Regions from separate parts of the Solibacillus sp. FSL H8-0538 genome, predicted to be linked through region 2. Evidence: riboswitches for the same ligand, from Rfam matches in the RefSeq annotation. Region 2 holds a riboswitch; each other region holds the start of a gene.
What was found. Region 2 has a riboswitch for thiamine pyrophosphate ahead of MHH87_RS07030 (ABC transporter substrate-binding protein). Riboswitches for the same ligand answer to the same signal wherever they lie in the genome.
Positions count from the first base shown of each region.

Region 1: another riboswitch for thiamine pyrophosphate. It lies ahead of thiT (energy-coupled thiamine transporter ThiT); the one in region 2 lies ahead of MHH87_RS07030 (ABC transporter substrate-binding protein).
Region 3: another riboswitch for thiamine pyrophosphate. It lies ahead of thiC (phosphomethylpyrimidine synthase ThiC); the one in region 2 lies ahead of MHH87_RS07030 (ABC transporter substrate-binding protein).

Region 1 is NZ_JBBOPI010000001.1:3,227,830-3,238,121, reverse strand. It holds gene MHH87_RS15605 (DEAD/DEAH box helicase) at 1-611, shown strand, start outside; gene MHH87_RS15600 (aminopeptidase) at 615-1,844, shown strand; gene MHH87_RS15595 (SGNH/GDSL hydrolase family protein) at 1,927-2,808, shown strand; gene MHH87_RS15590 (exonuclease SbcCD subunit D) at 3,047-4,213, shown strand; gene MHH87_RS15585 (SMC family ATPase) at 4,210-7,266, shown strand; gene MHH87_RS15580 (hypothetical protein) at 7,314-7,439, opposite strand; gene MHH87_RS15575 (DUF4870 domain-containing protein) at 7,509-7,835, opposite strand; TPP riboswitch at 7,965-8,070, shown strand; gene thiT (energy-coupled thiamine transporter ThiT) at 8,300-8,857, shown strand; gene map (type I methionyl aminopeptidase) at 9,193-9,951, shown strand; gene MHH87_RS15560 (hypothetical protein) at 10,087-10,292, opposite strand, start outside.
Region 2 is NZ_JBBOPI010000001.1:1,497,304-1,507,595, reverse strand. It holds gene MHH87_RS07040 (hypothetical protein) at 1-661, opposite strand, end outside; gene MHH87_RS07035 (nitrous oxide reductase accessory protein NosL) at 706-1,194, opposite strand; TPP riboswitch at 1,935-2,044, shown strand; gene MHH87_RS07030 (ABC transporter substrate-binding protein) at 2,120-3,115, shown strand; gene MHH87_RS07025 (thiamine-binding protein) at 3,127-3,417, shown strand; gene MHH87_RS07020 (ABC transporter permease) at 3,417-4,184, shown strand; gene MHH87_RS07015 (ABC transporter ATP-binding protein) at 4,181-4,921, shown strand; gene MHH87_RS07010 (TatD family hydrolase) at 4,876-5,700, shown strand; partial or broken gene MHH87_RS07005 (ATP-binding protein) at 6,146-6,634, opposite strand; partial or broken gene MHH87_RS07000 (IS3 family transposase) at 6,712-7,870, shown strand; partial or broken gene MHH87_RS18870 (IS3 family transposase) at 8,030-8,119, shown strand; gene MHH87_RS06995 (ABC transporter ATP-binding protein) at 8,145-9,869, opposite strand; gene MHH87_RS06990 (ABC transporter ATP-binding protein) at 9,866-10,292, opposite strand, start outside.
Region 3 is NZ_JBBOPI010000001.1:283,003-293,294, forward strand. It holds gene MHH87_RS01300 (DUF2269 family protein) at 1-23, opposite strand, end outside; gene MHH87_RS01305 (L-lactate MFS transporter) at 400-1,674, opposite strand; gene MHH87_RS01310 (flavin reductase family protein) at 2,633-3,241, shown strand; partial or broken gene MHH87_RS01315 (transposase) at 3,408-4,023, shown strand; gene MHH87_RS01320 (methyl-accepting chemotaxis protein) at 4,291-6,396, shown strand; partial or broken gene MHH87_RS01325 (AEC family transporter) at 6,666-7,592, shown strand; TPP riboswitch at 7,652-7,766, shown strand; gene thiC (phosphomethylpyrimidine synthase ThiC) at 7,918-9,696, shown strand; gene MHH87_RS01335 (hypothetical protein) at 9,798-10,040, opposite strand; partial or broken gene MHH87_RS01340 (manganese catalase family protein) at 10,232-10,292, opposite strand, start outside.

The DNA.
Region 1 (10,292 bases), 1.7 Mb from region 2:
AAGTAGAAGAGCGTGATAAGACGGATATGCTACGTCGTTTAGCGAATACAGAAGGCTTAAGCGGACTTGCTTTCGTTAACAATATTGACCAAGTATTAATGAAGCAAAATAAGCTTTCGTATCGTGATGCTCCAATTGTGGCATTGCATTCAGATATGAAAAAAGAAGAGCGTAAAAAAGCGTTAGACGCATTCCGTAAAGGTGATGCACGTATTTTAATTGCTACGGATATTGCGGCACGTGGTTTAGATATTTCAGGTTTAACACATGTTATCCATGTAGATGTACCACGCACAATTGAACAATACACACACCGTTCTGGTCGTACCGGCCGTGCTGGTGCAGATGGTGAAGTATTGACATTACTATCGTACAATGATGAAAAAACGTATAAAAAGTATATACGCGATTTATCTCAAAAAGCGGTTCAAAAAGTTTGGAGCCAAGGCGAATTTGTAGAGGGTAACTCCAAAACAGTACCTGTATCAAAATCAACTTCGACGGATAAAACAGCAAACTCAAAACCAGTCTATAAAGCAAAGTCTGGTAGTAAAGGTGTTACATTTAGCAAATCAAAACCAAAATCTAGCAGTATGAAAAAGGGGAAATAAGTAATGACTTTTGAAGAAAAGCTTGCCGAATATGCGGACTTAGCTGTACGTGTTGGCGTAAACATTCAACAAGGACAATATTTATTAATTAATACATCTACTGATACACTAGAATTTACACGTTTAGTCGTGAAGAAAGCCTATGAAGCAGGGGCAGGTCGCGTGCATGTTAACTTGACGGACGCTACTTTTGAACGTGCCTTTTACGAGCATGCAGATGTTGAGGAAATGGCTAATTTTCCAAAATGGATTGTGGCGCAGCGCGAGGAATTAATTGAACGAAAAGGGGCTCTACTTTGGATTGACGCAGAGGACCCTGATTTACTTGCGGGTATTAATGTAGCGAAACTTTCCGCGCAGCAAAAGGCATCAGGTGCAGCACTCGTCAACTACCGTAAAGCGGTAATGAACGATAATATTGCTTGGTCCATTATTGCCGTACCATCTGCAAAATGGGCTGCCAAAGTATTCCCTAAGTTACCAGCTGAGCAACAGATTTCCGCACTTTGGGATGCCATTTTTAAAACGGTACGCATCGGAGAAGGTAGTGCCGTTGAAAATTGGAAAGCGCATGTGGTCAATTTAGAAGCGCGCGCAGCTATACTAAATAAGAAGAAATTCAAAAAATTACTTTATAAGGCACCTGGTACAGATTTAACGATTGAGCTACCAGATAAGAATTTATGGCTAACAGGTGGTAGTAAATCTCCAGAAGGCACAGCGTTTATTGCAAACATGCCAACGGAGGAAGTATATACAATGCCATCGAAATTTGGTGTTAACGGTGTCGTTTCAAACACAAAACCTCTTGTATACAAAGGCAATGTCATTGACAATTTCACGTTAACTTTCGAGGGCGGTAAAATTGTTAAAGCACACGCTGAAGTAGGTAATGATTTACTGCAGGAATTAATTACAGCAGATGAGGGTTCAGCTTATCTTGGTGAGGTAGCACTTGTACCGCATGAGTCACCAATTTCAGCATCCGAAATTTTATATTACAATACTTTATTTGATGAAAATGCATCAAACCATTTAGCAATTGGCGAAGCATATCCAACTTGTTACGAAGGTGGCCGAGAGCTTGAACAAGGTCAGCTAGAGTCACTAGGCATTAATACATCTATTACTCATGAAGATTTCATGATTGGTAGTGGGGAAATGGATATTGACGGTGAATTAGCGGACGGTACAATTGAGCCGATTTTCCGTAAAGGTAGCTGGGCATTTTAACTTAGTTTAGCAAATGTTTATTGAGATAAAGGCAGGTGGCGAAATGAAAAAGCTTTCATTCATTTTCCTGGTGTCATGTTTCTTGTTACTTCCGGTAGGAGTGAAGGCACAGGCAGTTGAGAATTATATCGTGCTCGGTGATTCGTTAGCGGCCGGTCAAACTCCATATTCGCAAATTGATGCAGGATACACAGATTTTATTGCATTACAGCTCACACGTTCAGGTCAGCTAGCAAACTTTACAAAAGAACTTGCTTTTCCTGGCTATACGGTCGCAAATGTATTAGCAAGTGTGCAGACGGAGAGGGCAGATGAATTATTAGCAGATGCAACGCTCATTACAATTTCAGCAGGGGCGAATGATTTACTGCGACTTGTTTCTCATAATCCGAATGCCGGAACACTGTCATTTTCCCAGCTTACTGCAGATTTCGCATTAAATACCGCACGTAAGGATTTCGCTACGCTGTTAGAAACGGTCGGTGTGAAGGCGCCGAATGCCAAGGTTTATGTAATGGGTTATTATTTTCCTTATGTGAATGTGCACGAATCTCAAAAAGCAGGTACAACGAAGCAACTAGTGACATTGAATGCAATTTTGCAGCAGGAGGCAGAGATTGCCGAAGCGACATTTGTTCCGGTATACAAACAGTTTGAAGTGGCTGGACCGAACTATTTGCCAAACGTAGAAGATGTTCACCCGAATCAAAACGGCTACAGAGTGATGGCGAATGCCTTTTTAGAAATCTACGCAGGCAATGAGTCATTAGCAATGCCGGAAAATGCGATGCCAACACCAAATCCGTTAACGTTTGAGGAAATTTTGCAATTGCAACAGGATGCAAAATCCGAAGATCGAAAAACAGAGCAAGTAGCTGTAGATGCGTCTGTGCAAAAACGTCATCATCCAATCAACATGTATGTTATGCATTTTGGCTATAAGGAAACTCTCTTTCTGTCGTAGAAAGAGGGTTTTTATTTGTAGATAAGAAAGTATAACTTTCTTATCTACATAAGTAAGGACATCATCTCGCCCAATTTTGGGCGAGATGTGTCTTTCTAATGGTATGGATTAGCAAGCTTACTAAACGAAAAAAATTGTAAATAAAAACCACTTTTCTCGAATGTCTGTTCGTGAAAAGTGGTTTTTATATTTTCGGTCATGATAGAATGGAATTATTAACGAAAAGGGAGGCTTTGCTATGAAAATTTTCCATACGGCAGACTGGCACTTAGGAAAGCAAGTTCAAGGGGTTGTCATGACGGAAGATCAACGTTATATTTTACAGCAATTCATTGAAGAAATTAGACAAGAAAAGCCCGACGTCATTATTATTGCAGGGGACTTATATGATCGTTCGGTTCCCTCAACAGAAGCAATTCAATTACTTAATAAGACATTTAAACAATTGGTTGTCGATGAAAAAATACCTGTAGTAGCTATTGCCGGTAACCATGATAGCGCAACACGCCTGCATTTTGGTAGTGATTTAATGAAGGCGAGCGGACTACATATGGTCGGGCATTTAACTGCCGACATTGAGCCGGTTGTGCTAACGGATGAGTTTGGCGATGTACATTTTTATTTAGTTCCTTTTGCAGAACCTTCCACAGTGCGTGATGTGTTTGGTGATGCGGAAATTACAACACATGAGGCAGCAATGGCAAAAATTATCGAGCGTATTCAACAATCAATGGATACGACGAAACGTAATATTATGATTGGACATGCTTTTATTACAAAGCAAGGATTACCTGAACCTAATACTAGTGATTCTGAGCGCCGTTTAACAGTAGGTGGTACCGAATGTATTAATGCATCACTGTTCGAACCGTTTAATTACACAGCGCTAGGTCATTTACATCAAGCGCACTACGTATTAAATGAAACGATTCGTTATGCAGGCTCACCACTAAAATATTCGGAATCAGAGGTGAATCACGACAAAGGGTATTTAGTTGTGGATTTACAGAAAGATGGCTCGGTACAAGTGGAAAAACGTTCATTCAAGCCTTTGCGTGATATGCGCATAGTAAAGGGGAGCCTAGATGAACTATTACAGCATCAACGTAATGAAGACTATGTGTATGTGAAGCTCACGGATGAAGATTATGTGAAGGGTGCAACAGAGCAGGTACGTACGGTCTATCCGAATGCACTACATGTAGAGCGAACAGCGGTTTATCAGCAAATTACAGCAGAGTCTGCAGTAATGAGTCGCGTCAATATGAACGATGAGGAGTTATTTGAACTCTTTTATCAGGAAATGACGGGGAAAGATGCGGATGAAGCAACAAAGGAACTGTATAACGAAGTGTTACAGCAATTATTAGACGGTGAACGTGAAGCACAGGAGGTCATGTTATGAAACCACTTAAATTAACAATGACAGCGTTTGGTCCTTATAAAGATACTGAAGTAATCGATTTTACACAGCTCCATGAACACGGTATTTTTGTCGTTTCTGGTTCAACTGGAGCTGGGAAAACGACGATTTTTGATGCTATTACGTATGCACTATATGATACAGGTAGCGGTGAAGATCGTGAAAAAGCCAACTTTTTACGCAGTGATTTTGCAGATGAAAAAGTGGACACAGAAGTCGAATTGATTTTCGAGGTTCGAGGTAGAACGTATCGAATTTGGCGTAAATTTGGTCCTAATGGAGCAGGCTCAAAACGTGAATTTTATGATATTACTGGTGGCATGAATGAGCCAGTCGTTGAAAAATTCCAAGTGCGACCAGTACAAGCAAAAGTGGAAGAACTAATCGGCTTAACACAATCGCAGTTTAATCAAATCGTAATGTTACCGCAAGGGGAATTTCAGAAGCTATTAACATCTGAATCAAAGCATAAGGAAGAAATTTTCAGGAAAATATTTAAGACGGAGCGCTTCACTAAAATGGTTGACTTGCTAAAAGACAAAAGAACGCATGCACAAAGTCAATTTGCACAAGCCGAAATGAAACAAAATCAATATATTTTAGATGTTAAAAGTAAGCTTCCGAATCGCGAGTCACAATTATTTAGTGTAATTGATGCAGCAACAGTAAATATGTATCAATTGGAAAACGCATTAGACGAGGAAGCAACTTATTATAATGAACAAGCTATAGAGTCTCGACAGCAATATGAAGCGGTAAATGAACAGCTCAAAGAAGCGAATAAACGTTTTGGCGAACAGAAAATGTTAAACGAGCGTATTGAGAAGTTTCAACAGCGTCAAGTTCAATTGAATCAATTACAGCTCCAAGCAACGCATTTTGAACAGCAACAGCAGCGTTATGAACTGGCAAATAGGGCGAGCAATATTGAGCCATTGGAATTTGAATATAAAAAAGTATATGAACAAGAGCAACGCCAAATCGAAGTAGTGTTAACAGCACAAAAGAACGTTCAGCAATCAGGTGAAGCATTTGTACAAGCTCAAACTGTTTTTGATGCAGAAAAAGAAAAGGATACTGAACGTGAACAATTAGTAAAAACAATTTCTAAGCTTGAGCAACTCGTACCGATTTACAATGACGCGGCAACTATGCAGGCTAACATTCAACAATTAGAGCTTAATGTTGAAAAAGCGAAAGGATTATTTAATAATTTAACGCTGGAAATGCAGAAGAAAAAGGAAGAACAAGCTACACAACGGTCAAACATTGATGAATTAGAGTCTAAAGTAGCTGCATATGAAAACGTATTTCTACAACATCAGCAGCTACAACGCAATATTGAGCTTGTAGAGGAAACGCTTGAGCTACAAAATAATGTTCGAATTTATACAGCGGCAGCGAATGAGCAGCAGGAAAACGCATTAAAAGCACAGGCAGAATTTACACAATTAGAAAGTCAAATGCGTAGTAATCAAGCGGCTTTTTTAGCGGCTAATTTACAGCATGGTCATGCATGTCCTGTATGCGGTAGCACCGAGCATCCGTCACTGCATACACAATCAGCGAGTAGCGTAGATGAAAAAACTGTAGCCCAATTACGTGCAGTAGCGGATGAAGAAATGAAACACTATTATGCCGCTAAATCAAAGCTAGATGCTGAAACTGCGAACTTTGAAAAGAAACACCTGCAGCTTGAATCGAACGCATTAACTATGACGGAACTACCAGCATATAAAGCAACGTTAGCCCAACAGCAGCAACAGTTAACTATTTTAAAGCAACAGCAGCAGCAACTAATCGCTAATAAGGCGAGTTTAAAACAAGTAATAGAGGAAATTGAAAAGCTGCAGGTGCGTATAGAAAATGGGCGTACATTCCTAAGCAAAAACGAAACAGAACTAGCGCAGGAACAAGGGAAGCTAGCGCAAAGTAAACAAGCCATGCTCCCACAATATCAAACCGTAGAAGATGTTAATTACGCATTGCAATCTGAAAAAACTCGATTAACTTTATTACAAAAAGCATTTGAAACGGCAACAATACAGCTACAGCAAGCTGAAGTAAACCAAGAAAAATGTAAAGTGAGCTTAATGAATGTAGGGACCCGTCTGAAAGAATTGCAAAATGAAATAGTTGAGACGAAGGAACGCTTTAATAAAGCTCTCCAAACAGAAGGCTTTATAACACCAGAGGCATATAGTCAGGCAAAGCTACGTGTAGAAGAGCGCCAAGCAATTGTGAAAGCGTTGGAAGAGTATAAACAACAATTGCACACATTAACAGTGCAGATTAATGAGGATATGCCACAATTAGAAGGTAAAGAGCTTGTGGATTTAAACGAACTTGAACAACAGCTACAACAAGTAAATAGACAAGTAGAAGATGTACTGTCTGCATTAAAAAACAATGAAAACTATGAAAAGCAATGCCGCTCTACTTTAACAAGTTTATTACAGGTAGCGCAGGAAATTGAAGAATCCAAAGCAAAGCTCTCAAAGGTTGAGCATGTTTATGATTTAGTACGTGGTCAAAATGAACATAAAATTTCATTTGAACGCTTTGCTCAAATTGGCTATTTGGAAAAAGTAACGCAAGCAGCGAATGAGCGTTTACGTATATTATCAGACGGACAATATTATTTACAATGTACAGGGCGAAAAGAAGGGAATGCACAAAGTGGTTTAAGTATTGATGTGTTTGACAGCAATACAGGTCAAACACGCGATGTCAAAACACTATCAGGCGGAGAAAAATTTAATGCTTCACTTTCATTAGCCCTCGGAATGGCGGATGTTATTCAAGGGGTGCAAGGGAGCGTGCATATTGACACAATGTTTATTGATGAAGGCTTCGGTACATTAGATGAAGAATCATTGCGTAAAGCAATAGATATTTTAATTGATCTTCAGCAAACAGGTCGATTAATTGGAGTTATTTCGCACGTTGCAGAACTAAAAGCCGCAATGCCAGCAATCCTTCATGTTGAAAAGCTGAAAGAAGGCTACAGCCGTACTTCCATTGTGATTAAATAAAAAAGAGGTAGCTTGTTCGCACGTTGCGAAGGGCTACCTCTTTCTAATTATTTTTTGCGAGTTGTTGTAGTAGAGTTAGACAGGGCTGATTTATTAATGACAATTTTTTTAATGATTGGATAAACAATCGGGGCAACTTTTACGGCCGTTTTAAAAATTTTTCCAATATTCATAGTGCTTGCACTCCTTTAGATAATGGTTTAATTAGTTTAATATACCCTAATTTTTAGTGTCTATGAACATTAGCGCAATACTTTAACACCTTGGATGACATTCCAAATAACAATGAAGAATGAGGCTAATGCATATAAGCCCATCAGTAGGAACATAGACGTAAAAACTGTGTCACCCCAATTTGGTTCATTGCCACTAAGGATGACTGTAAATAAGAAAAAGGCAGCAATAATTATACCAATAACAAATGGGATTACATGTGATAATAACGCACGTTTTGCATGATAACGAACCTCTTCATCCTGAGAAATTAGAAAGACGATAATCGGTAATAAAAATGGCGCAAAAAAGATGCTAAAATAATTAAGTGCGCTCAAGCCTTTCGTATTGTCCATAAAAATCAGCTCCTTTGTAAATTATACGAATAGGGCAAACAAAAAGATTCGTAATGAAAACAAAAAAATCTGTTGTTGAATTATAGTGCTGCGTTCAGTACAATGAGTATGTTCTAGCAATTTAAGATGTATGCCCACAAGGGGGGCCGATTTGTCGGCTGAGATTGTACACGTATGTACTGACCCTTCGAACCTGTAAGTTAACACTTGCGCAGGGATGTGGATAGAAACCGACTTCTAACCGACGTCAGGCTCTGTCCTGATGTCGGTTTTTTTTATTGTCTAGCCATTCGAGTCACACCATCTAGGTTGAGGCTGACACGATGTCAGTACTATCGATAATGTCGTATGGACGCTGAGTTATTGCTCATACATGCGCGAATGTGCTTTTCTAATTGTCGTCAGGCTTTGCAGTTTCTATTCCTTCTCAAATCCTACATCGGAAAAAAGAGAGGAGATTTGTTATGAACAACAAACGTTTATTAATGCTCGTAGAAATCGCGATTTTCGCAGCAATCGGCATTATTTTAGACCAATTAACATTTACGCTTTGGGCACAGGGCGGATCCATTAGCTTAGTCATGGTGCCAATTATATTAATGTCCATTCGCTGGGGACTATCAGCAGGACTCGCAACGGGCTTACTCATTGGCGTACTTCAAATGATGTTCGGTGCGTACATTTTACACTGGGCGCAGGCACTACTAGATTACGGCATTGCTTTTACTGTCGTTGGTTTAGCTGGAATTGTACGCCAACCATTATTAACGGCTGCAGCAAGGGCAGATAAAACAAAAATTGCTGTTTTTATCGTGATCGGAACGGTTTTAGGTGGTTTTTTACGTTACGTTGCGCATACATTAGCAGGCGTTATCTTTTTTGCGGAATATGCAGGAGACCAAAATGTATGGGCGTATTCGATAATTTATAATGGAACGTATATGCTTCCGGCGACAATATTAACAGCTATTGTTGCAGTATTATTATTTACTTCTGCACCAAAGCTTCTACAAGCAAAATGATAAAAAGTGTAGTTCGTTTTTTATAGCGAACTACACTTTACTTGGTAGATAAGAAAGTATAACTTTCATATCTACATAAGAAAGGACAGCATCTCGCCCTATTTTGGGCGAGATGTGTTTTTCTAATTTTTGCCGCTTGTGAGGTAGCCATAGATAAGCTAAGAACATACATTGTAATTAAGCATTTATTGAATTGATATGTAAGGTTATTCCCGTATAATGTATGATAAAAAGAGCTTCAACGATGTTTGACTTAACGAGATTTTGCGTTACTACAACAGATTTTAATTATGTTATAGTAAAGGGTAGACATTGTTACAGGAAGGACGTTTAACATGATTGTAAAAACTCAAGAAGAAATAGAAGCATTTAAAAAAATCGGCCGTATTTGTGCGGAAATTCGTGAAGCGATGAAGGCTGCGACAAAACCGGGCGTAACAACACTGGAATTAGATGAAATTGCAGGCCGTATGTTTGCGGAGGCTGGTGCGATTTCAGGTCCTAAAGGCGAATATGATTTTCCGGGCTACACTTGTATTAGTGTAAACCACGAAGTAGCGCATGGTATTCCGGGTTCTAAAGTTATCAAAGAAGGCGATATTGTTAATATTGATGTATCAGGCTCTTTAGATGGCTACTTTGCAGATACAGGGATTTCATTCGTTATTGGTGAAGGCTATGAGGATAAAGAAAAGCTTTGTGCGGTAGCAAAATCAGCATTAGATCGTGCGATAACGAAAATAAAAGCCGGTTCAAAATTAAACCAAATTGGTAAAGCAGTTGAACGTGAAGCACGTGATCACGGCTTAACAGTCATTATGAACTTAACTGGTCATGGTCTGGGTCGCTCACTTCATGAATCACCTGATCACATCTTAAACTATTATGATGCTTGGGATACGACGATTATGAAGGAAGGTATGGTGTTAGCAGTAGAGCCATTCATTTCAGCAAAAGCAGAGCATATCGTTGAATCAGGTGATGGCTGGACATTCGTTACACCAGATCAATCATTAGTTGCACAAATTGAACATTCAATTATTGTAACAAAGGATAAACCGATAATTTTAACTTTATTGGATGAAAAAGTATAACTTTCCCATCCACATAAGTAAGGACATCAACTCGCCCTATTTTGAGCGAGTTGTGTCTTTCTAATCAGAAGACTAAAAAAATCGTAGACGCCATTTAGGCGCTACGATTTTTTTAGTGTTTAAGAATGTTTTGCTTTATTTCAGGGCGAGATGTGTCTTTTTCATAAAAATAATGCCGACAATCATCACTCCGCATAAAAAGAACGCGGCAGTTGAAACGAGTAGCTCTTCAAAACCATAAGCAATAATAATGCCAATATAACTCCAAATAAAGACAAGTGGACTAATAATATCGAAATGATGATAGCGTAAATGAAGTGCAAATGCGGTACCAATTGTCA
Region 2 (10,292 bases):
TATCAATATTAGAGATTTTTATTAACTTTGTACTTTTGTTGCCATTATCGTCTAAAGCATAAACTGTATATGTTCCATTTTCACTTACTGTAAATGAATTATTTGTGAATGTTGTGTCTGCAGATGAAAACTTAATTGTTGGTTTAGTACCAATTGCCCATTTTTTTAAGGTCACTTTCTTATTATCTGTAACAGCTACATTCACTGTGACATCTTTATTCGTTGGCTTTGTTGTACCCGCTGTTAATACAATACTTGGTGCTTCCTTATTATATTTTGCCTGGGCACTAGTTTTAATTGTATTTAATTTAACCTTTTTTAATGTAACGTTTTTTTTCGTTTTATAAGCTTTAATATATTTATCTGCAGCTGCTGCTTCTGAGAAATAAATATTTTTTGAAGCATTAATTTTAACAATCGTTACTGAATCTAACGCAACCCATTTTTTTGTACTATAATCCCGAACTTTTTTTGTGAGTGTAACCCCTTCATTTAATTCATCATATAACAATGAAAATACATCCTTATAATAAACTACTTCTCCATTTTTAATAGCTTGCACATCTGTAGTTGCTGCAAATACACTTGAATTTTGATTACCATTTAAAAATGCTACTAAAATTACACATATAAACAATACAAACCCTATATATTTTTTCATATTCTTTATTTTCCTTTCTGAATTTATTGTGTTTTTAAATATACTTATTGATATTTCTGAACACTCTCATTTTGAACAGTTTGAAACCGGACAATTTCTGTACCTGAATGTTTGGCAATATAATTCTTCGCATCTGCTGCTTTAGCAAAATATATATAACCATCGTCCATTGGTGAAGCTAGCGATGTTTTAACATAAGTGGCCTTTTCAGCTTGAACCCACTTTAATGTTTTGTAATCACGAACATACTTTTTATTTTTTGTTTTATGTTTTACTTCATCGTATAAAAGACAACCGATGTCATCGTAATAAACAACCTTTCCGTTCTTTTTAATTGCCTGCGCTGAAAAAACACCCATTTTATCTTTTTTTTGGTACACAACCATATTGCAAAATGCGCAATTTGTTTTATTTGGTACATCTTTTTCTAAACTAGATTCAGCTGCCTCAGCATTTATTTTGTGCTTGTTGTCTATTAAATCTACTGAGATGATACTTAACAATATTAGTCCTAATACGAATAGTTTTTTCAATGTTTGCAATCTCCTTTCACTCCCAATAATACAAAACAGATGTGAAATAAGATGAAAGTAACTGTAAAATAATATAAAAATATTACAAAAATGGCATTTAATATGATTAGTTATTAAATATTAACTACTTCCGACTAAAAGAAAAGCAAAAACTCCTAACGTGATTGTTGTATATACAATCACGTTAGGAGTTTTCGCTTTGTTTTATCAGTCTATTAAATTTATTTTACAATTGCCTTTTTAAAATTTTTCATCAGAAAAGGAAACGAATATATTTCCAGTGGGAGTCATACAAGAATATAAACTTCCTTCACAATAGTGAACGGTGGTTTCACGCATATGCAATGGAACAACTTGTAATAGAAAAGACACAAGCTATTAGTGTGGGGAATATGAGTCAAAAACCGCACCTATTTATGGTAAGGTTCAGCGCGACTAATCAAAATGAGGTTTTTTTACTATTTTTTAACAATATTAAGATTCCTTAAAATCTTAAACTAACCGTTTAAATATCCGTAACTAGAAAGTTTCTATGACACTATTTATTCAATACTAGTGATTAATTATTTTCTCTTTAATTATCTATTATCAAATCTCACTTTAATCTATAATGACTTGCCCATGCTTTACCTTCTAAAATAATCATTTCTTCTTTTCACCCGCTCCTACCAAATTCCCATATTTTTCACTAGTCAAAATAAAGGATTCTGTTATAATGAGTTTGGAATATAATTTAATAGCTAGAATTGTAGGGGGACCGGTGTTGCCGGTTGAGATTACATCCTTAAGATGTTGACTCTTAGAACCTGATCTGGTTGATACCAGCGGAGGGAACATATTCTTGAACAATTAATTTTGTTTGCTTATATGTGCCCTAGGTTCTCTCCTAGGGTGCTTTTTTATTATGTAAATAGGAGGAATAGAAATGAAAAAGTGGTTAATCGTATTATGTTCATTATTTATAATTGCAGGTTGTAGCAATCCGAAATCAGAATCAGAAACGAAAAAGAAAGACACACACTCTCTTAAAAAGGTATCTGTCGTACTTGATTGGACACCAAATACGAATCATACCGGTTTATATGTAGCCAAAGAAAAAGGCTATTTTAAAGACGAAGGATTAGATGTGAACATCATTATGCCAGGTGATGCTGGAGCAGACCAGCTTGTGGCTTCAGGCAAATCAGAGTTTGGCGTTAGCTATCAAGAATCAATCACACAAGCACGCATACAAGACGTTCCTCTTGTTTCCATAGCAGCCATCATTCAACATAATACATCTGGTTTTGCCTCACCAGTTGCGAAGAACATTGTTACACCAAAAGACTTTGTAGGTAAAACATATGGGGGCTGGGGCTCACCAGTTGAAAAATCTGTTATTTCTTCCTTGATGCAAAAAGAAAATGCTGATGTAAATAAAGTCTCGTTTGTTAATATGGGAGATACTGATTTCTTTACAGCTGTGAAACGAGACATCGATTTCGCATGGATTTATTATGGCTGGACTGGTGTAGAGGCAGAGCTGCGTGGAGAAAAGCTCAATATGGTATATTTAACAGACTACTCTGATAAACTTGATTATTACACGCCAGTTCTCGCAACTAATGAAAACATGATTAAAGAAAACCCAGATACAGTAAAAGCTTTTGTAAAAGCTGTTTCCAAAGGGTATGAGTTTGCTATTAAACATCCATCCGATGCTGCCGACATTTTAATTAAAGAAGTGCCTGAATTGGATCCAAAGCTTGTTAAAAAAAGTCAAGAATGGCTAGCCTCTAAATATCAAGATGATGCACCAAGATGGGGCGAGCAAAAACAAATAGTATGGGAAAATTATGCTTCGTGGATGTTTGACAATGGGCTGCTTGAGAAAGAGCTTGATGCCAAAAAAGCATTTACAAATGAATTTTTACCACAATAAGGGGATATGAAATGACAAATTCACTGATCAGTATTCAAATCATACCAAAAACAAAAAATGGCGAAAGTGTAATTCCGTATGTAGATGAAGCAATCCGAGTGATACAAGAGTCCGGGGTAAAATTTGAGGTACATCCTCTCGAAACAACAATGGAAGGCGATTTACAGCAATTACTTCAGGTTATCACGAAAATGAACGATCGTATGATTGAGATGGGAAGCCGTAACGTTATCTCCCAAATAAAAGTATTGTACCAGCCATCAGGCATCTTAATGGATCAGCTTACGGAGAAATATAGATAATGATGAAGATCGTATCGAAAGGGTGGAGACCATTACTGGTTCTCCTCCTTTTATTCATTGTATGGGAAACGATTGTGATTAAATTTAGTATTCCTAATTGGCTTTTACCCTCTCCGACAAAAATATTTTATGAAGGTTTCGATGGTTGGTCCAACTTTTACCCACATTTATTATCAACCGTCAAACTATCCTTACTCGGATTTGCACTAGGTTTACTTATCGGTTTACTTACAGCTATTTTATTGCACTTGCTCCCTTTCATTCGGGAATCGATTTATCCGTTGTTAATCATATCACAAAACATTCCAATTATTGTCTTGGCTCCTCTTTTGGTGATTTGGTTTGGCTTTGGATTATTACCAAAAATGATCGTCATCACGCTCGTTTGCTTTTTTCCAATCACTGTTGCCGCATTAGATGGATTTAAGCAAACTTCCAATGAATTAAAGCATTACATGATTATGGCAGGTGCGTCGAATAAGCAATTATTTTGGAAGTTGGAGCTTCCCTATGCCCTTCCTTCACTATTTTCAGGTTTGAAGATATCCGCTACCTACAGTGTCATGGGGGCAGTTATTTCTGAATGGCTTGGAGCGAAGAATGGTATCGGTGTTTATATGACCCTCGCCTCCTCATCCTTTCGAACAGATAGAGTATTTGTGGCCATATTTGCTATTGTGACATTAAGTTTATTATTTTTTTCTATAATCGTTCTTATTGAGCGAAGGTTCGTTCGGTGGCAGTTGAAAGGGGCGAAATTGAAGTGAGTCATCTTACGGTTTCAAATATTTCTAAGCAATTTGACAAGAATGAAGTTATCAAAAATCTCGCATTCACAGTTGAAAAGAATGAGTTTGTTTCGATTCTTGGGCCATCAGGTAGTGGGAAAAGTACTATTTTTAGTCTTATCGGAGGAATCCTCTCACCAGATAAAGGAACCATCCACTTAGATCATCAAGTCATTAACGGAAAACGGGGGTTTATTAGCTATATGCCACAAACCCCTTCTCTCCTTCCTTGGAGAACGATTCTTGAAAATGTATTGCTAGGGCAAGAACTGCAAGGAAAAAAAGAAAAAGAAGCAGCATTAGAAATGATCGATATCGCTGGATTAACGGGTTATGAAAATGCGTATCCTCATGAATTATCAGGTGGTATGAAACAAAGGGCTTCCTTTATTCGAGCATTATTAAGTCCACAATCCATCATTTGCTTGGACGAACCTTTTTCCGCCTTAGATGAATTAACACGGCTTGATATGCAAAAATGGCTTTTATCGATTTGGGAAGAACATCGAAGAACCATCCTTTTTGTGACACATAATATTGAAGAAGCATTATTTCTATCCGACCGAATTATTGTTTTATCCAATAAACCTTCTCAAGTGGCAGCAGAATTTCACGTTTCTTTTCCACGTCCAAGAGAGGAAAGTCTATTTCTAGAAGACGAGTTCTTAGAATGGAAAAGGAAAATTTACTATTCTCTCAAAAAAACAGGAGAGTGATTAAGTTGCTAAAAATGATTGATGCACATATTCACTTAGATCATTATAACGATCAAGAAATAAAGGATATCATTGAAAGGGACTCATCTTTAGAAGCACTAATATCTGTTTCTTTTGATTTAGACTCAAGTAAAAAAAATAAGGATCTTGCCAAAGTATACTCAAAGGTTAAGCCCGCTTTCGGCTATCATCCTGAGCAAACGCCCCCTACGGAGAAGCAAGTGGATGAACTTTTCAGTTGGATAAAGAGCAATCAAAATGACATGGTTGCAGTTGGTGAAGTAGGGCTTCCGTATTATTTAAGAAAAGAACAAAAACTAACGACTTTTCAACGTAGCCAGTACATTGAACTATTAGAAGCATTTATTAAACTAAGTAAGGAATTAGAAAAACCTATCGTCCTTCATGCTGTTTATGAAGATGCACCCATCGTTTGTGACCTTTTGGAGAGATACTCCGTTCCAAAAGCCCATTTTCATTGGTTCAAAGGTGATTCCAAAACGATCCTGCGAATGGCTGTAAACGGGTACTACATTTCTGTCACGCCCGATGTTTTGTATGAGGAGGAAATTCAACAGCTCGTTCAATCCTATCCACTTCAGCAAATCATGGTCGAAACAGATGGTCCATGGCCGTTTGAAGGGCCTTTTACCGAAAAGATGACTCATCCCTCCATGATAAAAGAGTCTATTAAAACGATATCCGAAATAAAAAAGCTTTCAATTGATGAAGTTTATTATCACGTATTTTATAATACTAAATCATTCTTTTCTATTTAATGGAGCTATATCAAAAATTAAGAGAGAGTAATAAAACCTGTCCTAGACTTTCAGAGATATTGAAGAAAAATAATAATGTATCTACTTTTCCTTTCAATAAGATATTTACTTTCCATATCACGATTTCTCTGATATTCACTATCTTATAAGTTTATTTGGCGATTCGTTTGTGTCAGGGGCTATGATAAGTGAAAAAATATGCTTTTCTACTGAGTAGATAAAGCAAATTCTTCTTAACCTTCACTCCAGAAAAATAACCCTCGTAAGTATTGTTTGAGTATTGCGGAGCGTTTAAGCCAGCAGTGCGGAACATTATACCACCGAGTGCGGATGTTTGAGCCACCTGTTGCGGACAATTGAGCCACTTATAGTGAAAGAGAAAGGAAAACAATCGTTGATTATTCAGGCGATCGTTTTCCTTTTCTTATTTAAGGCTAATTAGCTTCTAGCGTTTAATCGGTGTTAGGCCGTGGCGCTCACGCATTGATACTTGTCCATCAATTAAAATATGGTAGGAGTCATGGACAATGCGGTCTAGAATGGCATCGGCTATTTGGGCTTGGCCAAGTTTGGCATGCCAGCATTCTGGCGCAAATTGAGAACAGAAAATAGTTGATGCTCGTTTTAAGCGGGCTTCTACGATTTCAAAAACACTTAATACGTTTTCTTCTGAAAGGTCTGTAAGAAGCCATTCGTCGAGAATTAATAAATCGATTTTCTTATAATTTTGGATGATTTTTCGGTAGCTGCCGTCTGCTTCGTATTTTGCTACGGCTAGTTCATCTAATAATTCTGGTAGGCGAATGTATTTTACTTTGTAAAATTGACGATAGGCATATACACCTAACGCATTCGCGATATACGTTTTTCCATTGCCTGAAGCGCCCATTAAGATGATGTTGTGGTGGTTTTGAATGTAGTTACCTGTGGCTAATGGATAGGCTACACTTTGTTAAACAGTTCTTATAAGGGCTAGTACACTAAAAAGACTACCCAAAGGAGAATGTCAAAATGAGAAGAGAACGTAAAACCTATACAGCTGAATTTAAGTTACAAATGGTCAAGCTTTATGAAAAAAGTAAGTCTCGTGCAGACATATCTAGAGAATACGAAATTACACCTTCTGCGTTAGATCGCTGGATTAAAAATCATCAAAATACAGGCTCATTTACTGTGGAAGATAATCGAACGAAAGAAGAAAAAGAATTACTGCAACTCCGTAAAGAAGTTCAACGTTTACGCATGGAGAATGACATTTTAAAGCAAGCAGCGTAGGTCTCGGGACGAAAGTAGATGTGATTCGTACCAATACTCACAAATACTCGGTATCAGCAAATCTTTTCTTTGATGAAAGCAAAGCGACAGTCACAATGTGCGATGTCCTACAAATTCCTCGAAGTTCCTATTATTATCAAGTCAAAAAGTGTGAAGATGATGCAAGATAAGCAGAAGAAGCTGAGTTACAGCAGGCGATTTATGTCATTTTCAAACAAAGTCGTGATCATTACGGTAAGCGTAAAATAAAAGAAGAGCTGGCGAAACAAGAAAAATTCATTTCAAGACGTCGTATCAGTCGCATTATGAAACAACTATGAATTTCATCTAATTACACAGTGGCCTACTACAAACCTCAGAAAAAACGTAGTAATGAAGCCATTGTCGCCAATGTTTTAAACCGTGAATTTCAACAAGAAAAAGAATTATCTGTTTTAGTCAGTGATTTAACATACGTCCGTGTCGGAAAAAAATGGCACTATGTATGCTTATTTATGGATCTTTTCAACCGAGAACTAGTTGGAGCAAGTTCTGGGCCAAACAAAGACGCAGCGCTTGTTTATAAAGCATTGAGCAGTATTAAAGGTAACTTAACCAACGTACAATTATTTCACACAGATCGTGGTTCCGAATTTGATAATCAATTAATGGCAGAAGTAACCGAGGCATTCGGCATTCAACGTTCCCTAAGTGCAAAGGGATGTCCCTATGATAGACATGAGCAGAAGCCACATTTAAGAGTTTTAAAATCGAATTTGTGTACCAACGCACTTTCCTTTCCCTAGAACAGCTGGATCTTGAACTTTGGGATTATGTGAACTGGTTCAATAACATTCGAATTCATCAAACACTGGGCTATCTAACGCCAGTTGAGTTTAAGCAGCAGTCCTTATAAAAGCTGTCCAGTTTAGTGTTGACATTCCAAGTGATTGGTTGATAACTCTCAGCACACTTCTAGATAGCTATTTTATAATTTCACTACAATTCTAATGTACTTCGAAATAATCCCTAATTTAAAACAGAATTCTTCAACTGAGCACACCTCACTTCTCATGAAAAGCTCACTCTTGAATTGGATGACTATATTAATTGGTTCAACAACATTCTAAATCATGGAACATTAGGCTATTTAGCGCATATGTAATTTAAACAGCAACCCTATAATTTTTTTACTGATTAGTATCTTTTATCTCATTCATCACTAATTCATAATACAATGATTTATTTTGTAATAATTCAGAATGACAACCTTGTTCTACAATTGTCCCCCTATCGATAACAAAGATTATGTCTGAATCTTTAATAGTAGAAAGTCGATGAGCAATAATAATTGTCGTTTTATTTTCTCTAATTATGGCAAGATTTTTTTGAATTATTTTTTCCGTGTTTACATCTAATGCCGATGTAGACTCATCTAAAATTAATACCTCTGGATCTCTAATTAAAGCACGAACTAATGCTAACCTTTGTTTTTCACCGCCTGAAATCGTTATTCCACGCTCCCCTAGAGAACTATCATACTTATCTGGCAATTTTTGAATCATATCATCAATACACATTGCTTTGGCTAAACTTATTATTTGAGCATCAGTAATTTGATTGTACCCCAGTAATAAGTTATCCCTTATAGTACCTGGAAATATGTATGGATCTTGAAAAACAATATTTACTTTTGATTTCCAAATATCTTTTGAAATATCAGTAATATTAATATTATTTGACTTTATACTCCCCTCCTCAACTTCATATAAATTTTCAATTAAACTTCCAATAGTTGACTTCCCACTACCACTAGGGCCAACTATAGCTATTTTCTTTCCAATTGGTATATCTAAAGAAAAATTTCTTAATATAAATTTTTCACCTGCATTATACCGAAATGAGATATTATTGATTGTTAATGACTCAATTGCGGAAATCGTTTTAGTACTCTTTGTTTTCTTTGGTATTGTATTAAACCAATTACTAATATTTTCAACTGAAGCCATCTTGCCTGAAAATGAAAATATTAAATTGTATACTTTTACAAATGAATGGAGCAGTTCTAATGTAAGTTGGTAAATAACAACTAATAAACCAATTGATATTGACCCTTTCACGACAAGGTATCCCCCATATCCAATTACAATTAGCTGCGCAATGGAAGTTATAGATTCTAATGAAAATACCATTTTTATCTTTAGCTTTCCTTCCAACATTACACTTTGAAAGTATTTAATAAAACTGTTTTGATATCTCGTGTTTTCCCAATCACCTCGATTATTTGCGATCACATCACGAGTAGATGTGATACATTCTTCTAATACAATTAGTAGTGAAGATTTTTTATCTTGAATATCTTTCCAAGCTTTTTTTTGCTTATTTGATAGTTTTTTCCCCGATTTTATATAGAAAAGAGACAAAGTAAGAATCGATAAGAAAAGTATTGGAGATGCCTTTAAAAATAATACACAAATAATAATAGTACTTACTAAGTGCTTTATAATATCCGAAATATCTTCTCCTATTAATCTTGCTACAATTGGTATTTCATTAGCAAAAAAATGTACATAGCGGGCATTTCTTTCTTTCTGAATTATATTTATTGGCGTACTATATAAAGTCGATAAACCTTGCTCAACTAATTGATATTTAATACGACCATGAATTTTACTTTGAATATACGGATTAACAACAAATAATATTATGAATACAAAATAACATAAAGCTATTAATATAACGTATTTCAAAATTCCACCAAAATTTGTTCCCATAATTATTTTATCAATAATATATTGTTGCAAAGTGATTGAATAAACAAAGCTTATTGATTCAATTATTAATAAAAAAATAGCAGAAAAATATAATAACTTTTGATTTTTTATATAATACCAAATCCAATGCATATTCTTCATAAGAGCCCAGCTTCTTTCGTTTGTATTATAAATTTCTTATAAAGGCCATTCTTTGCTAGTAAATCCCCATGTGAACCAGATTCTGTAATCTTGCCATTATCAAGTACGTATATATGGTCATAATTTCGAATCGTACTTAATCTGTGAGCAATGGTTATTACCGTCTTCCCCACTAGAAAATTATCTAAAGATTTTTGTATATTTTTTTCAGTTATATTATCTAAAGCGGATGTTGGTTCATCCATTAATACTATAGATGGATTCATTATAAATAGTCTTGCCAAACCCACTCGTTGTTTGAGTCCACCTGATAAAGTAACCCCTTTTTCATCAACTTTAGTATTATATTGATCAGGTAATTCCATGATATAGTCATGCAGATGAGCTGCCTTTGATGCCTCAATTATCTCTTCTTCTGATGCG
Region 3 (10,292 bases), 1.2 Mb from region 2:
AAAAATAGTTTGTAAAATGACAAGCTACTCAAAACCTTTCAAATAATTCTATTCATAATTGTAACAACGATAAGCATTATTTTAAATAGAGGCTTTCAATTAAATTAAGTAATAAAGGCACCTAGCAAAGTAGAGAGGGCACTGAAAAACATGCATTTTTATAATGACGAATCTTTTTCAGTTAAAGACAAGGCGCTACTTGTTCATTTTTGAACAGGAAGTGACTTATTTCTTTCTCTATTTCATTTCTTTTGTTGCCTGAAGTGGCACAAGGCTCGCCCCCAAAAAAAGCGTTCGCCGCAACGGATATTCAACGACATCGAAGAAAAAAGCCAGTTCTTGAACGATGTCTCGTTCAAGGACTGGCTAAAATACTTTATAGACTTTTTTAGTACCTTATTAGTGAACTGGTGTTGCACTTTCTCCATTTGCAGAAGCTTTTGCTTTTGCAGCGGCATGTTTTTTGCGAAGTTTCGCTACATCTGCGCGTAGCCAAATCGAAATACCAAATGAAATAGCAATTAAGAAGCTAAATAAATAGAACACTGGAATATAGCTGTTTGTTGCTTCTTTAATTGTAGAAACGATGATCGGACCAAAGATACCACCAAGTGACCATGTTGTTAATAAATAACCATGAATGACACCAAGTTGTTTTGTACCGAATAAGTCAGATGCAAATGCTGGTAAATTCGAGAAACCACCGCCGTAACAACTAACTACTAGGAAAATGAATAATTGGAATAGAATAACGTTCGTTGTAAATGGCAGCGTTAAGAATGCCACTAATTGAATTGTAAAGAAGATAACGAATACGTTTGAACGGCCGATATAATCCGATGAAGCTGCCCAAAAAAGGCGACCACCACCATTGAATAAGCCCATTAAACCAACCATTGCGGCAGCAGATGCTACGGATAAACCAACAACTTCTTGTGCCATTGGAGACGCAACTGAAATCATCATTAAACCAGATGTTACATTAATTAAATGCATAGCCCAAAGCATCCAGAACTGTTTTGTTTTCACTGCTTCACGTGCTGACATTTGCGCAATTTCTTGTGATTTTGTACCTTTTGTTGATGCTTTTGCTTCTTCTACATCCCCCGGTTTCGGCGGTGCAATATAAAGGGCGCCTAAAATCATTAATACAAAATAACTAATACCTAAAATAAAGTATGTAGTTGAAATACCAACAGAAGCCATTAAATTAGTGGCAACTGGCGCTGTAATCAGTGAGCCAGATCCAAATCCAAGTACAGCCATCCCTGTTGCAAGACCACGACGATTAGGGAACCATTTAACAAGCGTTGAAACCGGTGCAATATAACCAATCCCCATCCCTAAGCCACTAAGTAAACCATACGTCAACCAATATAAAACAACCGAATCCATTGAGATGGCTAACCCTGCGCCACCTTGTCCAAGGCCGAACAATACGGCAGCAACCATTGCTGATTTACGAGGCCCAAGTTTTTCAACGAGACTACCGAACATTGCTGCGGCAAATCCAGCAAGCCCCATCATAATTGAAAAGGCGATAGTAATTTGTGATGGTTCCCAACCAAGTTCAGTAGCAATTGGATTTTTATACACACTATATGCATAGGCTCCACCGATTGATAAGTGAATTGCTATCGCGGATAATGCTATAAGCCAACGATTTTTTTTCATCATTTTCTCCCCTATCTCTAGAAAATTGTCACTTAATCTATAATTTTCTGTTATTAGTGTTTGTGACTAATTTTTGAACGTTCTTGAGTCTAACTTACCACCAACTTATTATGTTAGGCAAGTGAAATTTTGGAGATTCATTATTTCGCTAAAGTAAATAAATTTTGTTTAAATAAGGATTTTCGCTATTTTTGTAGCGAATGTTGTTTTGATTTGGAGTGTGAAAACGTTATTATATCAAGGTTTTTCTAGATTTTAGATGAATTGAATTATTATTGGAATGTCATGTATGTTAGAAAAAGGAAAGTTATTGTTTAAAGGTAAAATAACACATTATATCTACTTATTGTATTGAAATAACTGTTTTATTTCTAAATTTTCTCTATCGGAAATTATTTGATTTTTACGATTTTACTTTTGTCTAAATAATATAACAGATAGTAGTACAACGAAATGGAAGTTGATTTATTATTTATACATGAAGAAAGATTGGTATTATGCAGTTTTTGAAATGGATATTGATGTTTAAAATGGTAATTATTAATAGTGGAGTAGCAATTGTATCATCTGTTTATAACAGTTTTTTGTAAAGAAATAAAAAAAGCTGAAAAAAGGGTTTTCGAATAGATAAATTACCTGAAATACTATTTTTACTAATTCTAGATTTTTATTAAAGAGGAGAGAGCGCGTATTTTCGTTGTATTAAAGTGTATTATTACACTCGTTAAATGCACCCTATTTACTGAAAATTGTGATGTATAAAAATACGAAGGGGGTTTAATAAGAAGTAAAGGGCTTGTATACTAAAAAAGAACAGTCTCTTTTTAAAATTACACAATGGTGGAAGCTTCCAGAATAAATAAATACCGATAAAATAACTACTATATAATGAAACAAGGCGTACATAATAGATTTTTGGCGAGGCGCCATTACTTTAACAGAGGAAGGACGGGACTTAATGATTGCCATTGACCCAAAGCAACTAACTGAACGTGAAAACTATAAATTTTTAATTGGCTCGATTATACCAAGACCAATCGCATTTGTGACGACACAATCGCAGGAGGGAGTGGTGAACGGCGCACCGTTTAGCTTTTTTAATATTGTTTCATCTAATCCACCGATGATTTCTGTTAGTATCCAGCGCCCAGGTGGACATGTGAAGGATACAGCGCGAAATATTTTAGCGGGGAAGGAATTTGTCGTGCATATTGTGGATACAGACAATGTTGAAAAAATTAACGAAACGGCAGCGAATTTACCACCAGAGGAAAGTGAGATTTTGCGTGCGGGGCTAACACTTGTAAACAGTACGCATGTAAAGGTGCCGGGGGTGAAGGAATCGAAAGTACGTATTGAATGTGTACTCGAACAGGCACTAGAGTTAGGCGGGGACACGGAGCCGGGCTGTGACTTCATTATTGGGAAGGTTGTGCAGTTCCATATTGACGAAGCAATTTGTGAAGAGGGGCGTATTGATCCGCACGAGCTAGGGGCGGTAAGCCGTTTAGCTGGCAATGATTACGCAGAAATAGGCAAGGTATTTACAATGGAACGACCGCAGTAAAAGGAGCAGCTCGTTCAGGGATTTTTTCTGAATGAGCTGTTTTTTAATTTAAGAATAAGAAGCCTGAATTATTCACCGATTTATCTAGATAAGCTACTAAAGCCGAGTTCCTCATCTTTTTCACCAAATGTTTATGCATAAAATAAAATGAAAAAAGAATCCTAACAACGAAAACTTTCCAGAGACGACTCCGTTTATTTGTAGAGATAGTGGTTTTGCGTTACCTGCTTTGTATGACATTTGTAAAAAGGAAACGGTTTATTACGTCATTTGTTTAAAATCAAATGCCGTTTTACCACGACTTGCAGAGGAGTATCAGCCTTTCACTGCGCCTTCTGATAGCAAAAAGAACGAATACTATTTTGAGGAAACGATCTATCAAACAAAAATATGGTCTAAACCAAGAAAAGTAATGATCCAATCCCTTCGTCCGGCGCGTTACCTGCTCTTTACCCATACGTTTTTTGTGACTAATTTAGTAGAGGCTTGCACTCCGGAGGCAATTATTCGTACGTACTAAAAAAAGAGGTACAATGGAGAACTATATCAAAGAAGCAAAAAATGGTTTTGGGTTAGATAAAATTACTAGCCATTCTTTCCAAGTAAACAGGGCTAAGGCAATGCTGAGTCTCCTTGCTTATAATTTCACTAATTGGTTATGTACCATGTATTTTCCAAAATGACAAAAGCAGATGTAAATTCAGACCATTCGTACACGCCTTGTGAAAGTCGCTAGTAAATTAGTGAAGTCAGGACGATCTCTTTACTTCAAGTTATCTTCCTGTCTCTAAAGGTGATGTAAACTGTGTGGTTTTGCTTTTTTACAGTGGTCGTCTAAAGAAGGTGAAAGAAGTGAAGGCCTCTGACGGATGTAACCGATTTACGCTAAGGCATAGTCAGTCAATAGTTCAGTGCGCTCAAAAGCTTCGTTATGTTTTAAATTTTCTTTTAATTGATCCGATATTTATGCTGATTGAGATAAATCTATTATTGTGGTACATATACCTATACCGTATGATTAATTTAAAAGAAAAGTGGGGGTGTTTGTAATGAAAAAATCCAAAAGTATTGCTTTTAAACTATCTTCTTTAATCATAGGATTGTTTTTAGTGTTATTTATTACCTATACTTTTTTCACGAGTTTCATTCTTTATAATCAGAGTGTAGATGATTCGGAAAACGCAACACTTCTAAATGCTCAATTTTCTGCTGCGAAGATGAGCAAACGTTTTAAGGAAGCAAATGACACATTACAGACAACTAAGCATATAATTGAAACGATGCAAAACGATAGGAAACTCTCTGCTGAAGAAGTTTTGCATATACTTGAAACTAATTTAGCGAAGAATGATGATTTGCTTGCTGTAGCAGCTGTTTTAGAAAAGGATACTGCAACAGTTGAGCCAACTATTGATGCAAATTTAATAGATGCGAATAATCGCTTTGTACCTTATTTAGTAAAAGAGAATAATCAAATATTAACAACTCCTTTAGAAGAAGGATTTGAAGAATCGGAAAGTGCGGAATGGTACTCAGTGCCAAAGAATGAGGAGCGATCGGTACTAACGGAGCCTTATGATTATGAGGTAAATGGTAAAATGATTTCCATGACAACAATCTCAGTACCGCTAGTAAATTCTTCAGGAACATTCTTTGGGGTGTTAACGGCTGATTTATCCATCGATTTTTTAAAGGGTTTGGTTGATTCCATTAAACCGGATGGCGGATATGCAGGAATAATAACTGACAAAGGCATATTAACAGCTAATAGCATTAACGAGAAGTTAGATGGAACAAATATGCAGGATGCCATTGATTGGACAGGCGTTAAAAATGCAATGGAAAATGGAAAGCCAGATAGTATTTATGTGGATTCTAAGCAACTAGGAGAAAACTCATTTAATGCTTTTGCCCCTATGATTCTAGACGGAATTGACGATACTTGGTCGGTTCAATTAGTACTACCAAAATCCAAAATTCTAGAAACCTATAATCAGGTTCTTGTATTCACGGTGGTAGCAGCCATTGTCATGGTCCTTTTAATGGCGACTGTCAGTGCAAGGTTTATATTTAAACAATTAAAGCCATTGAAGCTTTTGGGAGAATCAATTGAAACAGCAGCAGAGGGAGATCTAACTAAAAAAATAGATAAAAAATATATTAAATCAGATGAAATTGGCGCAGTTGCATTAGCTTATAATAATATGCTAGACAAAACGAATCATGCCATACAGACTGTGTTGAATTCTGCGACAATGCTCAATCAATCATCCAATCACATTCATGCAGCTTTTAACGAAATCGTAGCTTCTAGCCAAGAAGTTTCCGTAGCAATCAATGAAATTGCACAAGGTGCTTCGAAGCAATCCGAAGATACGGAAGTAACAAATTATCGCATGATCGATTTATCTGATCAAATCGATGCCATTACAATGCTATCGAATCAAATGGACGAATTGTCAAACAAAACAAGAGCCACTACAGACAAAGGGATGAAAGAAGTCGAAAGTTTGCGGGAACGTAATGCAGAAACGAATGAAATGAATGGAAGAATACAACAGCAAATTGAATCACTAGCCTCCAACATTGCAAACATCCATCAAGTTATTGCATCCATTCAAGGTATTACGGAGCAAACAAATCTGCTTGCACTAAATGCAAGTATTGAAGCTGCTCGCGCTGGAGAGCATGGTAAAGGCTTTGCCGTGGTAGCAGAGGAAGTTAGAAAACTGGCGGAACAGTCAAGAAAAGAAACCGAAGTCATTAAGACAACCGTGGAAAGTATTTTAGAGGACTCCAAACAAACAGTCTCAGTAATTTCCTCCAATGTCGGCTTAATGCAAGCTCAAAATGAATCAGTTCAAAGTACGGAATCGGCATTTAAAGATAATAGTGAGCTTTCTAGTTCTATTGCAACGGCAATTAATGAACTACTCTCTGAACTCTCTAATATGTTGAATCATAAAAATCAAGCAATGATGGCTATCCAAAGTATCTCAGCTATTTCAGAAGAAACAGCTGCTTCAGCGGAAGAGGTAAGTGCGTCAGCCGTTGATCAACAAGCAGAGCTAGAGAAAGTAGCAGATTCCATCAATAATATGAATCAAATTGCACATGAGTTACAAGCGGTTGTCAATCGATTCAAACTCACTTAATCAATTAGGTACTCATGTAGAAGCAAAAAGCAAGGCTGCCACCTAAAGTCAGGGACACTTGACTTTGGGTGGCAGTCTTTTTCGTTCATTTTAATTAGGAACAGAGAGGATAAGCGCTGCACTGGTAGGACGCCGCCCCGCTCAGGTAAGTGGCCGCAGCGCTCCGGTAGTACATCACTATGCTCTGCCGAACCCTCCCACATTCATTAGGATTGACCAACCCACTGGACAGTTCTACTATAAAAGCAGAACGAAAGGGGGACAACCACATGATGTATCTCGGCATGATTTTCTTTCAAATTGTTGCCCCGATTTTAGTGTTGCTGCTGGGCGCTGTTTTGCAGAAGAAGTTTCGCTTTAATTTGAAGGCCTTGTCGTAGCTGATTACGTATTGCTTTATGCCAGCTGCTGTTTTTGTGAATTTATATGAAACGAGTGTGGAGCTGTCGGTGCTTGGGCAGGTGTCGGTGTTTATCACATTATTTATCGGCAGTCAGATGGTGCTTAGTCACTTTTTAGCAAAGGGGCTCGGTCTTGCCAAAACGGAATCGGCGGTGTTTAAAAATAGTGTAGTGCTCATTAACTCGGGCAACTACGGTATTCCGGTGGCGCAAATGATTTTCGTGACGCAGCCGATAGGGGTAGCAATTCAGTTGATCCTTGTGATTTTTCAAAATATGACGACGTATACATATGGGCTATATAATTTGATTTCCTCGACGAAATCAGGGCTTGCCATTGTGAAGGATTTCTTAAAAATGCCGATTATTCATGCACTAATTATTGGTGTCGGCATGAAATTCTTAGATATTGGCATTCCGCAGTTTATTCGTATTCCGATTGATCATGTGGCAGATGGCTTCATCGCTGTGGCACTGATTACACTTGGGGCACAGCTTTCTCAGCTAGAAATCAAGTCGATGTTCAATAAGACAGTCTTTGTGAGTTGCTTTACGCAACTCATTATTGGGCCAACTGTGGCGTTACTCATTATTTTCGTACTTGGCTTAGATGGTGTGGTGGCGCAATCGCTCTTTATCGCCAGTGCTTTTCCAACCATACTCAATAGCTCGAGTCTTGCGTTAGAATATGACGTGGAATCAGCAACCGCTGCGCAAACGGTGTTACTCTCAACTATTGTTAGCTGTATAACAGTGACGGTTGTCATTTATATAGCAGAAATACTTTTTGCGTAAAAATGAAAATGAATCTTCCATCTATTAGTAATATCTGCTAAACTAACATCAAACTAAATAGCCTTAACTAGGGGAGTCTGATGAGTCAGGCTGAGAGAGAAACGCATAGAGGTTTCTTGACCCTTTGGACCTGATCTGGCTCATACCAGCGTGGGAAAGTTAACGATTATCGCCATACGTGAAATGTGCGATAAATGAAACCCTTACAACACAGCCGGATCCAATATTTCTTGGATTCGGCTTTTCTTATTTAGCAATAGTATCTGTTGGGGTGAGCTGGATTCGGTCCTATTTCAAAAATCTTTTACTAGGGGAGAATTCGTTTATGACAACAGTTAGCGAAAAAAACATTTCCATCATGTCCAACTTTGAGGGAAGTAAAAAAGTGTACTTGGAAGGATCACGACCAGATATTTTAGTGCCGATGCGTGAAATTACACTCAGTCCAACAACAGGTAGCTTTGGTGAAGAGGACAATGCACCAGTGCGTGTTTATGATACGAGTGGTCCGTATACAGATCCTACCTATAATATTGACATTACAAAGGGTTTGCCTGCTTTACGCAGTGCGTGGATAATAGAACGTGGCGATGTCGAGGAATACGAGGGTCGTACGATTAAGCCAGAGGATAATGGCTACCGCAATGCTGATGATCCACGTATGAAAGAAAATGTTTTTCCTGAACTTTCCCGAAAGCCTCTACGTGCAAAAAAGGGCCGTAATGTGACACAGCTACACTACGCAAGAAAGGGCATTATTACACCCGAAATGGAGTTTGTAGCAATTCGTGAAAATATGGACCCTGAATTTGTCCGTGCTGAAATTGCCGCAGGTCGTGCGATTATGCCGTCGAATATTAACCATCCAGAGGCAGAACCAATGATTATTGGGCGTAACTTCCACGTGAAAATCAACGCGAATATTGGTAATTCAGCCGTATCCTCTTCCATTGCAGAGGAAGTGGAAAAAATGACATGGGCAACGCGCTGGGGTGCGGACAATATTATGGATTTATCTACGGGTAAGCATATTCATACAACGCGAGAATGGATCATTCGCAATGCGGCTGTGCCAGTAGGAACGGTACCAATTTATCAAGCGCTTGAAAAAGTGAATGGCATCGCGGAGGATTTAACGTGGGAGGTCTATCGTGATACGTTAATCGAGCAAGCAGAGCAAGGGGTCGATTACTTTACGATTCATGCAGGCGTATTGCTGCGTTATGTGCCACTGACAGCCAATCGTGTGACGGGCATCGTGTCTCGTGGCGGTTCTATACTGGCGCAGTGGTGCTTATATCATCATGAGGAAAACTTCCTATACACGCATTTTGAAGAAATCTGTGAAATTATGAAAACGTATGATGTGGCCTTTTCATTAGGGGATGGCTTACGTCCTGGCTCAATTGCAGATGCCAATGACGAGGCACAGTTTGCAGAGCTTGAAACACTGGGAGAGCTAACGCAAATTGCATGGCAGCATGATGTACAGGTTATGGTGGAAGGGCCAGGTCACGTGCCGATGCATCTTATTAAGGAAAATATGGACAAGCAATTGGAAGTATGTAAGGAAGCTCCGTTTTATACATTGGGGCCATTAACAACAGATATTGCGCCAGGTTATGACCATATTACATCAGCTATTGGTGCAGCCATGATTGGTTGGTTCGGTACGGCCATGCTGTGCTATGTAACACCGAAAGAACATCTAGGTTTACCAAATCGTGAAGATGTGCGTGTTGGGGTGATTACGTATAAAATTGCAGCACATGCGGCAGATTTGGCAAAAGGTCATCCAGGAGCCCAAGTGCGTGATGATGCATTATCAAAGGCACGCTTTGAATTCCGTTGGCGCGATCAATTCAACTTATCGCTAGACCCAGAGCGAGCAGTGGAATATCACGATGAAACATTGCCTGCAGAGGGTGCAAAAACAGCACATTTCTGTTCAATGTGTGGGCCAAAGTTTTGCAGTATGAAAATTTCGCAGGATATTCGTAATTTTGCAAAGGACAAGGATTTAAATACGACAGAGGCTATTCATCAAGGGATGCAGGAAAAAGCAGCGGAATTTAAAAAAGCAGGTAGTCAACTGTATCAGTAAGAGAGAATTGTTCAATTCGTCAATAGTTTTCTGCAGTACCCTATAATGTGAAAAGCAGTCCTCTGTAAACGTCTAGTTACAGGGAACTGCTTTCTTTGTTATTAAACTTTAAATTTATTAATTTCCTGTTGGACATGTACGGCGCCTTCACTTAATGATTTCGCAACGGCACTAATTTCATGGATTGTGGCTGTTTGTTCTTCAACAGCAGCTGCAATCATTTCAGATTGTTCGGCCGCATTACTTGCCACAGAGGACATTTCATTGACGGATGCAGCAACCTCTTCAGTACTCGCAGAAACTTGTTGTGTAGAAGCCGAAACATCTTCGATTTGAGACGTCATGTCTTCAATTGCACCCTGTTTGAGAAAATCTTTAACGATATTAATCAAGATAAAATCTAATTAATTTTCTTATGTAACTAAAGCATGCTTTAGTTTTATAGTGTTATTTTACTAAATCTATAATTTGATCTCTAATCTTTTCCCAAATACCCATTTGTATTGATACGTCTTTAATCTGTTTGACTATCATTGGCAATCATCTCATGGTGAGAAAATTCTGCAGTTGCGATGTCTGTTAGGAGTCCGACAACT